Regions from separate parts of the Aeromonas sp. AE23HZ002T15 genome, predicted to be linked through region 1. Evidence: predicted binding sites of a transcription regulator. Region 1 holds the regulator's gene; the other holds the start of a gene.
The links. The regulator sigma-54, encoded in region 1, starts transcription at its own class of promoters, with help from an activator protein. The targets are predictions, from matches to a motif close to TGGCACNGTTTTNGCTT.

Region 1 (5,142 bases):
ACACGAAGTCCGCATCCTTGGGGATGCCGTACTTGAAACCGAACGACTCGAACACCAGCACCAGCTCGTTCTCTTTCTTACCGAGCACCCGGGTCTTGATGAGCTCGCTCAGGTCGTGAATGCTGAGGTTGGTGGTGTCGATGCGCAGATCGGCGGTGGAGGAGAGCGGCGCCAGCAGATGGGTCTCCTCCCGGATGGCCTCGTCCAGCGACAGCTTGTTGCGAGACAGGGGGTGCAGCCGGCGACTCTCGCCATAACGCTTGAGCAGGGTCGTATTGTCCGCATCGAAGAAGAAGCTGGAAAACTCCACCCGCCCTTCATTGCGAACCTGGGCCAGCAGGTTCTCCAGCCGATCCGGTTCGGTGGGCAGGTTGCGCACGTCTATGCTGACCGCCAACTTGTCGTACTGGCTCTCCACCGAGACGATCAGCTGGGGCAGCAGATTGACCGGCAGGTTGTCTACGCAGTAGTACCCCAGATCTTCCAGCACCCGCAGGGCGACCGTCTTGCCGGAGCCCGAACGACCGCTTACCACTATTAATTGCATCTTGTCCCCTCACGCCAACCTGGCCGTGCCGCTCCGGCATCAGGCCGAGGTCATGATCTGATAGAGTTCTTCGTCACTGGTCGCCTGGCGCAACTGGCGGCAGACGGCCTTGTCACCCAGCTTGGATGCCATCAGGGAAAGGGTCTTGAGATGCTGCTTGCACTCGCTTTCCGGCACCAGCAATGCAAAGAGCAGGTCAACCGGTTGATTGTCGATCGAGTCGAAAGGGATGGGTTCGGAGAAGGTCATCAACACAGCCGTCGGTGCAAAGGCATCGTCGATCCGGCCATGAGGAATGGCAATACCGGCACCGATCCCGGTACTGCCCATTTTTTCCCGCGCCAGCAGGCTTTCAAACAACACCTGACGGGAGGTGCCGAGGCGCTCTGCGGCCAGTTCACTGATGATCTCGAGAGCGCGTTTCTTGCTGGTACAGGGGACCGCACTCTTGGTGCAGTCCCGACTCAGTATGTGTTCAAGTTGCATAGTTATTTTTGATTTAACTTATCTTTATGCTTGATAATCTGTCTGTCCAGCTTATCCAGCAGGGTATCAATCGCAGCATACATGTCGGCATGCTCCGAGTTGGCGAACACCTCGCCTCCGCTGACATGCAGCTTGGCTTCGGCAATCTGGTTCAGTTTTTCGACGCTCAACACCACATGCACGTTGTTGATATGGTCAAAGTGACGCTCGAGTTTGGCAAATTTGTTGTTCACATAATCACGCAGAGCTTCGGTAATCTCGACATGGTGTCCGGTCAGGTTAATTTGCATAACGTCTTCCTTTTGTTTGCCTAAACCAGGCGTTTGCGCTGATTGGATGGCGGGATCAACAAGGATTCACGGTACTTTGCGATCGTGCGTCTCGCCACCATAATACCCTGTTCGGCCAGCAAATCCGCGATCTTGCTATCACTAAGCGGCTTGGCGGGGCTTTCCGCCGTCACCAGCTTCTTGATCAAGGCGCGAATAGCGGTCGATGAGCACTCTCCTCCTCCTTCCGTATTCACGTGACTGGAGAAAAAAAACTTCAGTTCAAAGATGCCGCGAGGCGTATGCATGTACTTCTGGGTCGTCACCCGCGAGATGGTCGACTCGTGCATCTCCACCGCCTCGGCAATGTCGTTGAGCACCATGGGCTTCATGGCCTCTTCCCCATACTCGAAGAAGCCCTGCTGCTGTTCGACGATGCAGCTGGCCACCTTGAGCAGGGTGTCGTTCCGACTCTCCAGGCTCTTGATAAACCACTTGGCCTCCTGCAGGTGGGAGCGGATGAACTGAGTATCCGTGCTGCTGCGCGCATTGCGGGCCATGGCCGCATAGGTCTCGTTGACGCGAATGCGCGGCGCCGAATCCGGGTTGAGCTCCACCACCCACTTGCTGCCTTTCTTGACCACGGAAACATCCGGGATCACGTATTGGGATTCACTCTGTATGACGCCGTTGCCGGGTCTGGGCTCCAACTGCTGGATAAGGTCCAGCACTTCCTTGAGGTCGCTCTCCTTGAGCCGGGTCTTGCGCGCCAGGGTGCGATAGTCACGGTTGCCGAGCAAATCCATGTGCTCGCTGATCACCTCCCTCGCCTCGTTGAGCCAGGGCAGATCGGACGGATACTGGCCCAACTGGATCAGCAGGCACTCCTGCACGGAGCGGGCGGCGATGCCGAGCGGATCGAAATGCTGCACCCGCTTGAGCACGGCTTCGACCTCATCCAGTTCAACTTCTACCTCTTCACTGCTGACTGCAGCCTGAATATCCTCGAGAGATACCGTCAAATACCCGGATTCGTCGATGGCGTCGATGATGGCGAGGGCGATGGCGGCATCCAGATCGCTGAACGGCGTCAGCCGCATCTGCCACAACAGATAATCCTGCAGGTTTTCGGTGGTTTCCCCCTGATAGACGCTCTCCTCCCCATCGTGGATGGGGCCGGCGCTCTGGGCCGTCCCGGCCGAGTAGACCTCGTCCCAGGTCGTATCGACGGGCAACTCGTCCGGCATCTTGTCCTGCGCCATGGCGTCGCTGGAATCCAGCTGACTGGCGTCGGCCACCTCGGTCGGATTGGTTTCCTGCGCCTCGCTCTCCTCTTGCTCCAGCAAGGGGTTGTTATCGAGCGCTTGCTGAATTTCCTGCTGGAGTTCCAGCGTGGAGAGCTGGAGCAGACGAATCGCTTGTTGTAATTGTGGCGTCATGGTCAGGGACTGACCGAGACGCAACTGTAATGTCGGCTTCATCTACGTCGGGATATCCTTATGTTCAGCGAGGCAGTCACCTAACAAAAATGAGGGAATGCCCCCTTACTATAGACTGAATTGATCGCCCAAATAGACGCGCTTGACCTGCTCATCGGCGAGGATGTCCGCCGGGGCCCCCTCGGCAATCATCTTGCCGTGGCTGACGATATAGGCCTTCTCGCACACATCCAGCGTCTCACGAACGTTGTGGTCGGTGATCAAGACCCCCAGGCCCCGTTCCTTCAGGTGCTGGATGATTTTCTTGATATCTATGACAGAAATGGGGTCAACCCCTGCGAAAGGCTCATCCAGCAGAATAAATCTCGGCTCTGCTGCCAGCGCCCGGGCGATCTCGACCCGGCGGCGCTCCCCCCCTGACAGGCTCTGACCCAGGCTGTCACGGATATGGGTGATGTTGAACTCTTCCAGCAATTGCTCGACCTTGTCTTCCCGCTCCTCGCTGCTCAACCCCTTGCGGGTCTGCATGACCCCCATCAGGTTGTCGAAAACCGACAGGCGGCGGAAGATGGAGGCCTCCTGGGGCAGGTAGCCGATGCCGTTGCGCGCCCGGATATGCATGGGCTGCAGGCTGATGTCCTGATCGTCTATGGTGATGAGCCCGGCATCCCGCTGCACCAACCCCACTATCATGTAGAAGGAGGTGGTCTTGCCAGCCCCGTTCGGGCCAAGCAGCCCCACGATCTGGCCGGTGCCCACTTCCAGGCTCACGTCACTGACCACCATGCGACGCTTGTAACTCTTCTGCAAGCCCACTGCTTTTAACACTGCCATGGCTGTTGTTTCCTACTTCTTCTGATCGGCGGGCTTGTCGAAATTCTCGACCTGATCCGGCAGGAACACCGTCTTGACGCGCTGGGTTGGCCCCTTGCTCTCGGCGATCATCTTCTGTTTGACGATGTCGTAGCGAATGAGATCGCCATTGACCTGGCTGTCTTCCTGCTTGAGCTGGCCGTTGCCCGTGATGGTCACCAGGCGGTTCTTCAGCTCGTAGCGGATGCTGTTGCCGTGGGCGTTGACCGGCTTGCCGTTGTCCAGGATCTGGAAGAAGGTGGCCGGGCTGCCGTAGGCGGTCATCACCTCGGCGCCTTTCTCCCCGGAGCGGATCACCACGACCTTGTCGGCCTTAATCTTGATGGTGCCCTGGGTGATGATGACGTCCTCGCTGAAGGTGACGCGGTTGTCCTGCATCTCGGCCACCTGCTTGACCGCGTCCACATAGACCTTCTCGGTGAAGTCGGACTCTTTGGCATTTGCCGCGCCGCACAGCAACAGGGCCGCGAGGGCCAGATTAGCGTTTTTCATTGAAATAAATGGCATGGCCTTTATCCAGTAATTCGAAATATTTACGTTCCAGATGACCCTTGAGGCCTACGCCCTCGGTCTGGAATTCTTGACCCTGAATGCGGATGTGCTGGTTGCTTCTCACGTCCTGGGTCACCATGTCCATCTCCAGATACTGGGTGTCCAGGGTGGAGATGAAGGAGGCCGGCAACAGGCCATCCAGATGCACCTTGTCCCGCAGGATCACGTTGTCATCGGTATTGAGCACCCCGGTCTCGGCCGTCACCTTCCACTCGGCCTCCCCCTTCTCATCGAAGAGGTAGATGACCGGCTTGTTGAAGGTCGCCTGCTCGAGGATCTGGAAATACTCGGCAAACTCAGACTCCAGCCGCTCGGTCCGTTTCCCCTGCTCGTCGAAGCGGGTGGTGACCAGGTTCTTGGCGGTGAAATCAGGCTGATAATTCTCTACCTTGGTGGTCGACTCAGGCGCCAACTCTATGTCACCCAGCTGCCAGGCAGCCAAGGCCACCAGGAAAAGCAGGGCGAAGAGAATAGTCTGCTTGTTCATCGCGACGCCTCGGGCTGGAAGTCACCGAGCCCCCGGGCCTGCAAGATGAGGTCGCACACCTCGCGCACCGCGCCGACACCGCCCCCCAGCCGGGTGACCAGATCGGCGCGGGCCAGCACCAGAGGGTGGGCGTCCGCCACCGCGATACCGAGGCCGCAGGCCTGCATCACCGGCAGATCTATGGTGTCATCCCCCATGTAGGCCGCCTGCTCGGCACTCAGCCCCAGCTTGGTCAGCAAGGCCTCGAAGTGGGGCAGCTTCTGATCCGCCCCCTGCACCAGGTGTTGCACCCCCAGGCTCTTCATCCGATCGCTGACGATGCGGGAGTTGCGCCCCGTGATGATGGCGATCTCTATCCCGGCGTTGAGCAGGGCACGCATGCCCGCCCCGTCCCGGGTGCAGAAGGTCTTCAATTCTTCGCCGTTGTTACCCATGTAGATGAAGCCGTTGGAGAGCACCCCATCCACATCGCACACCAGCAGGCGGATC
Region 2 (5,142 bases), 1.8 Mb from region 1:
AGCAGCATCTGGAACTCTTCCTCGGTCTCGCCGGGGAAGCCGACGATGAAGGTGGAACGCAATGTGATCTCGGGGCAGATCTCGCGCCACTTCTGGATGCGCTCCAGGGTGCGCTCGACCGTGCCCGGGCGCTTCATCAGCTTGAGGATGCGCGGGCTGGCGTGTTGCAGCGGGATGTCCAGGTAGGGCAGTACCTTGCCGTCGCGCATCAGCGGGATGACGTCATCCACGTGCGGGTAGGGGTAGACGTAGTGCAGGCGCACCCACATGCCGAGCTTGGCGAGCTCTTCACACAGGGCCACCATGCTGGTCTTGACCGGCATGCCGTCGTAGAAACCGGTGCGGTGTTTGACGTCCACGCCGTAGGCTGAGGTGTCCTGGGAGATCACCAGGATCTCCTTCACGCCGGCCTCTTTCAGGCGCTTGGCCTCGGCCAGCACCTCGCCGATGGGACGGCTCACCAGATCCCCACGCATGGAGGGGATGATGCAGAAGGTGCAGCGGTGGTTGCAGCCTTCGGAAATTTTCAGATAGGCGTAGTGACGGGGAGTCAGCTTGACCCCATGGGCCGGCACCAGGCTGGTGAAGGGGTTGTGGGTGGGTTTTTCCACGTACTTGTGGACGTGACCCAGCACCTCTTCATAGGCGTGAGGACCGGTGATCTCGAGCACCTTGGGGTGGATCTCGCGGATCTGGTTCTCTTTGGCGCCGAGGCAACCGGTGACGATCACCTTGCCGTTCTCGGCCAGGGCCTCACCGATGGCTTCCAGGGATTCCTGTACCGCGCTGTCGATGAAGCCGCAGGTGTTGACCACCACCAGCTCCGCATCGTCATAGCTGGGCACCACATCGTACCCTTCGGTACGCAGCTGGGTCAGGATGCGCTCGGAATCGACCAGGTTTTTGGGGCAACCCAAGGAGACGAATCCTACTTTGGGGGCCTGTTTTGTGTTGGACATCGCTCAATCACTCTTAGGTGGCTCTATTATAAGGGCGCGGATTTTACCGGAATGGCTAACCAAAAACTATACAACCGGGGGTCTCTGGCCGAACAATATTTACGGCTTCCTCCCCCCTGCACCGGCCATGAAGAGGGAGATCTCCGCTGGTGCCGGTGACAGTTATCGTCCGATGACGGCAGCCTCGCTTCCTCCCGGGGAGGGCGGTGGGAAACGCCAGGGTCGCCATGATGCGCTGGTGGGCAAGTGGCGCAGGTGATTGAGCCACAAGGCATAGTCGTGAACGGGATGCGTTTTGACGTACGATTAAATCTGATAGGGTAATGACTCGCTGACGAGCAGAAGGAGTAGACCATGAAGAGCCAAACCTGGCTGATTGCCGCCGCCCTGGTGCTGGCATCCACCCCCAGCCACGCCGACTGGGCCAAGTTGAAGGAGGCCGCCTCCGAGCTCGGCACCGCGGTGAGCGACACCAGCAAGGAGGCGTGGAAGGGGATCACCGACTTCTCCAAGGCGACCTGGGAGTCCGTCTCAACCTGGGGATCCGATGCCTATAACAAGGCGGGGGCCTGGACCGAAGAGAGCGCGGCCACCGGCAAGGAGTGGCTGAACACCGCCGACAAGAAGCTCGACACCATGCTGGAGCCCAAGACCCCCGCCGAGGCGCGTACCGCCCTGGATACCATGGCCGACACCGCCCTGGTGCGGCTGTTCAACGAACAACCCTCCGCCAAGCTGTTATTTGACAAGGCCTATGGCTACGCGGTGTTCGACTCTCGCAAGTTCTCCCTGATGATCCACACGAACCAGGGCGCGGGGGTGGCGGTCAACCGCAAAACCGGCAAGCACACCTATATGAAGATGTTCGGTGCCGGTCTGGCGGCCGGGCTAGGTGGCAAGTTCTACCAGCAGGTGATCCTGTTTGAAGACAAGGCCCGCTTCGATGCCTTCGTCAACCAGGGCTGGGAGGCCACCTCGGAGGTGGGGGCCGTGGCGGGCAAGGAGAGTGCCGAGCTCACCGCCAAGTACAATGGCGGCATGGCCATCTACCAGATTGGGGAGAAGGGACTGCTGCTTGACGCCAATATCTCCGGCTCCAAATACTGGCTGGACGATGATCTGAACAAGTGATCGTGCAGCCCTTGAGCGGGTGCATGTTTTTCTGCGATCACAGAGCGGCAACGTCTTTTTAAATCCGCGGACTTGCAGTAAAAAGGGGGCCTTCGGCCCTCTTTTTTATGGGCGCACGCTGACAAGGTCCCAGGACAACCCAGGACAAGGAGAGGATATGGCCCATGAGCCTGAACAGGATGTGATGGCGGCCCAGAGCCGGGAGTGGGACAAGCAGAGCATCTCTCTGCGGTTGCAGGATGGGATCCCCATGGCCTTCTGGGTCTGGGGGGATAGGGTTGCTCCGCTCGAGCCTTGTCTGACGCCTGCTGGCCATCAGGGTCGGTTCGGCTGGGGAGAGGCCGATGAGGCCAGCCTGGCCCTCTCCCACGCCATCATGGCCAAGCTGGTGGCCGTGGGACTGGTGGCTCCCGGGGAGGCGAGCGCCAAGGCGCATTACCTGCGCGATGAGGTGCTGGCCAAGCTGCCCGCCGGCGAGCATTACGATCTGCACCTGAGTTACCTGCGGCTGCTGCTGGGCAAGCAGCCCTGGCCCGCGATCTGATCCCCGATGGCCGGTCACCACCGGCCTGATCATCCCGCCGCTTTCACCCCTGATCCCAGCTGTTCGCCCTGGTTGGCACCCTTATTGCTTCAAGCCTGTCAGCGTCAATGATTTGTCTGGGGATGAAAGATGGAAATAAGTGCAAGCAGCCTGATGCAAGAGATGCAGGCACTCAAGGTCGAGGCGGGGGCGACTCCGCTGGCCCAGCCCGGTCGCCCGGTCAGCTCGGATTTCGGCCAGATGCTCAAGCTGGCCCTCGACAACGTCAACGAGTTGCAAGGCAGCGCCAACGATCTGCGCACCCGCTTCGATCTCGGCGACAAGTCGGTGGATCTCTCCGAGGTGATGATCGCCGGCCAGAAATCCTCCATCGCCTTCGAGGCGACGGTCCAGGTGCGCAACAAGATGGTCGATGCCTACAAGACCATCATGAACATGCCGGTATAAGCAGCCCATGGCGACTGAGCATCATGAACATGTCAGCAATAAGGACATAAACCGTGGCTAACGATCAAAACGGCGATCTGCTGATCAACAACGAAGGGGCGGCGACCCTGGATGAGCAAGAGCAGAAGAGCTCGGCGCTGGGGTTCCTCTCCAACACGGACGTGCTGCGCCAGATCACCCTGATCCTGGGGCTGACCATCTGTCTGGCCATCGCCGTCTTCATCCTGCTGTGGGGCAAGGAGCCGGAGATGCGTCCCCTCGGCACCTTCAACACCCAGGAGCTGGTCTCCACCCTCGACTACCTCGATCAGCAGAAGATCCCCTATCAGGTGGATGGCAAGAGCGTGCTGGTCAGCGCCGAGAACTATGCGGACATCCGCCTGCGCCTCACCCGGGCCGGCCTCGCCAGCAGCAACGACGTGAGCAACGACGGCGAGTCCATCCTGCTCAAGGACTCCAGCTTCGGCGTCAGCCAGCGCATGGAGGGGGAGCGCCTCAAGCTAAGCCGCGAGCGCCAGCTGGCGAGCGCCATCGAACAATTCCAGAACGTGGCCAAGGCCCAGGTGCTGCTGGCCATTCCCAAAGACAACGTGTTCGCCCGCAACGAGCGCAAGCCGAGCGCGACCGTGGTGCTGAGCCTGCGGGGCAGCGCCCTCGGCCAGGGTGAGGTGGACTCCATCGTCGACATGGTGGCCTCCGCCGTCCACGGCCTCGAGCCGACCCGGGTCACGGTCACCGATCAGAACGGCCGTCTGCTCAACTCCGGCTCCCAGGATCCCCTCTCCGCCCAGACCCGCAAAGAGTTTGCGATGCAGCAGAAGCAGGAGCTGGAGTACAAACAAAAAATTGACGCCATCCTGATCCCGGTGCTCGGGGCGGACAACTACACCGCCGAGGTGGATCTCTCCCTAGACTTCTCCCAGCAGGAGCAGACCCGCAAGACCTTCAACCCGGACTTGCCCGCGGTGCGCTCCGAGATGACGGTGGAGGAGAACAGCTCGGGCGGCAGTAATGGCGGCGTGCCCGGTGCCCTCTCCAACCAGCCCCCGGCGGCCTCCAGCATTCCCCAGGAGGCGACCGCCGCGGATGGCAGCGCCGCATCGAGCGGCCGCTCCCGCAAGGAGGCGACCCGCAACTTCGAACTGGACAGTACCATCAGCCACATCCGGCGCCAGCAGGGCGGCATTCGCCGCATGACGGTGTCGGTGGCGGTGGATTACAAGGCGACCCCGGGCGCCGAGGGTGCCGTCACCCGGGAGCCCCGCACCCAGGCCGAGCTCGACACCCTGCGCCGCCTGCTGAGCGGCGGCCTCGGTTTCGACGTGACCCGGGGGGATACCCTGGAAGTGGTCGCCATCCCGTTCAATCGCCCCGAACTCGAGGCCGTGGCCGACATCCCGCTCTACGAGCAGCCCTGGTTCTGGCGTGCGGTGCGTATCGCCGCCTCTGTGCTGGTCATCATAGTGCTGATCGTGACCGTGGTCAGGCCCATGCTCAAACGTCTGCTCTACCCGGATGCGAGACCGGAAGGGGAGCTGGATCTGGACAACAGCATAGTGCTGGGCGGGGATGACGAGCTCAGCCTGCTGGCGGCCCAGGCTGAGGCCGAGCCCATCTTCGGGGTGCGCGACGGCCACTTGAAGCTGCCGGATCTGCACAAGGATGAAGACTTGCTCAAGGCGGTGCGTGCGCTGGTGGCGAATGAACCGGATCTGGCCGCTCAGGTCATTAAAGAATGGGTAACGAACCGAGATGCCTGAAGAGAACAAGAACCAAGTCACCGGTAACGAGATTACCGACAGCCAGCGCCTGATCCTGGATCAGATGAGCGGGATGGAGATGGCGGCCGTGCTGATGCTGAGCCTCAACGAAGAGGACGCAGCCCAGATCTTCCGTCACCTCGAGCCCAAACAGGTGCAGCGGCTCGGCATGTCCATGGCCTCCATGTCGGATTTCAGTCACGACCGGGTGGCGGCGGTGCATCGTCAATTTATCGACGATATCCAGAAGTACACCAACATCGGCATCGGCAGCGAAGACTTCGTGCGCAAGGCCCTGGTG

Region 2: fliE (flagellar hook-basal body complex protein FliE) is a predicted target of sigma-54. The motif match lies at 2,708-2,724, and genes of this name have one in related genera.

What each region holds. Positions count from the first base shown of each region.
Region 1 is NZ_CM201342.1:2,984,676-2,989,817, reverse strand. It holds gene rapZ (RNase adapter RapZ) at 1-547, opposite strand, end outside; gene ptsN (PTS IIA-like nitrogen regulatory protein PtsN) at 587-1,033, opposite strand; gene hpf (ribosome hibernation promoting factor) at 1,036-1,323, opposite strand; gene ACT5M9_RS13895 (RNA polymerase factor sigma-54) at 1,344-2,783, opposite strand; gene lptB (LPS export ABC transporter ATP-binding protein) at 2,850-3,575, opposite strand; gene lptA (lipopolysaccharide transport periplasmic protein LptA) at 3,588-4,106, opposite strand; gene lptC (LPS export ABC transporter periplasmic protein LptC) at 4,093-4,653, opposite strand; gene kdsC (3-deoxy-manno-octulosonate-8-phosphatase KdsC) at 4,650-5,142, opposite strand, start outside.
Region 2 is NZ_CM201342.1:1,231,986-1,237,127, reverse strand. It holds gene rimO (30S ribosomal protein S12 methylthiotransferase RimO) at 1-959, opposite strand, end outside; gene befA (beta cell expansion factor BefA) at 1,314-2,090, shown strand; gene ACT5M9_RS05580 (hypothetical protein) at 2,248-2,634, shown strand; gene fliE (flagellar hook-basal body complex protein FliE) at 2,764-3,081, shown strand; gene fliF (flagellar basal-body MS-ring/collar protein FliF) at 3,135-4,841, shown strand; gene fliG (flagellar motor switch protein FliG) at 4,834-5,142, shown strand, end outside.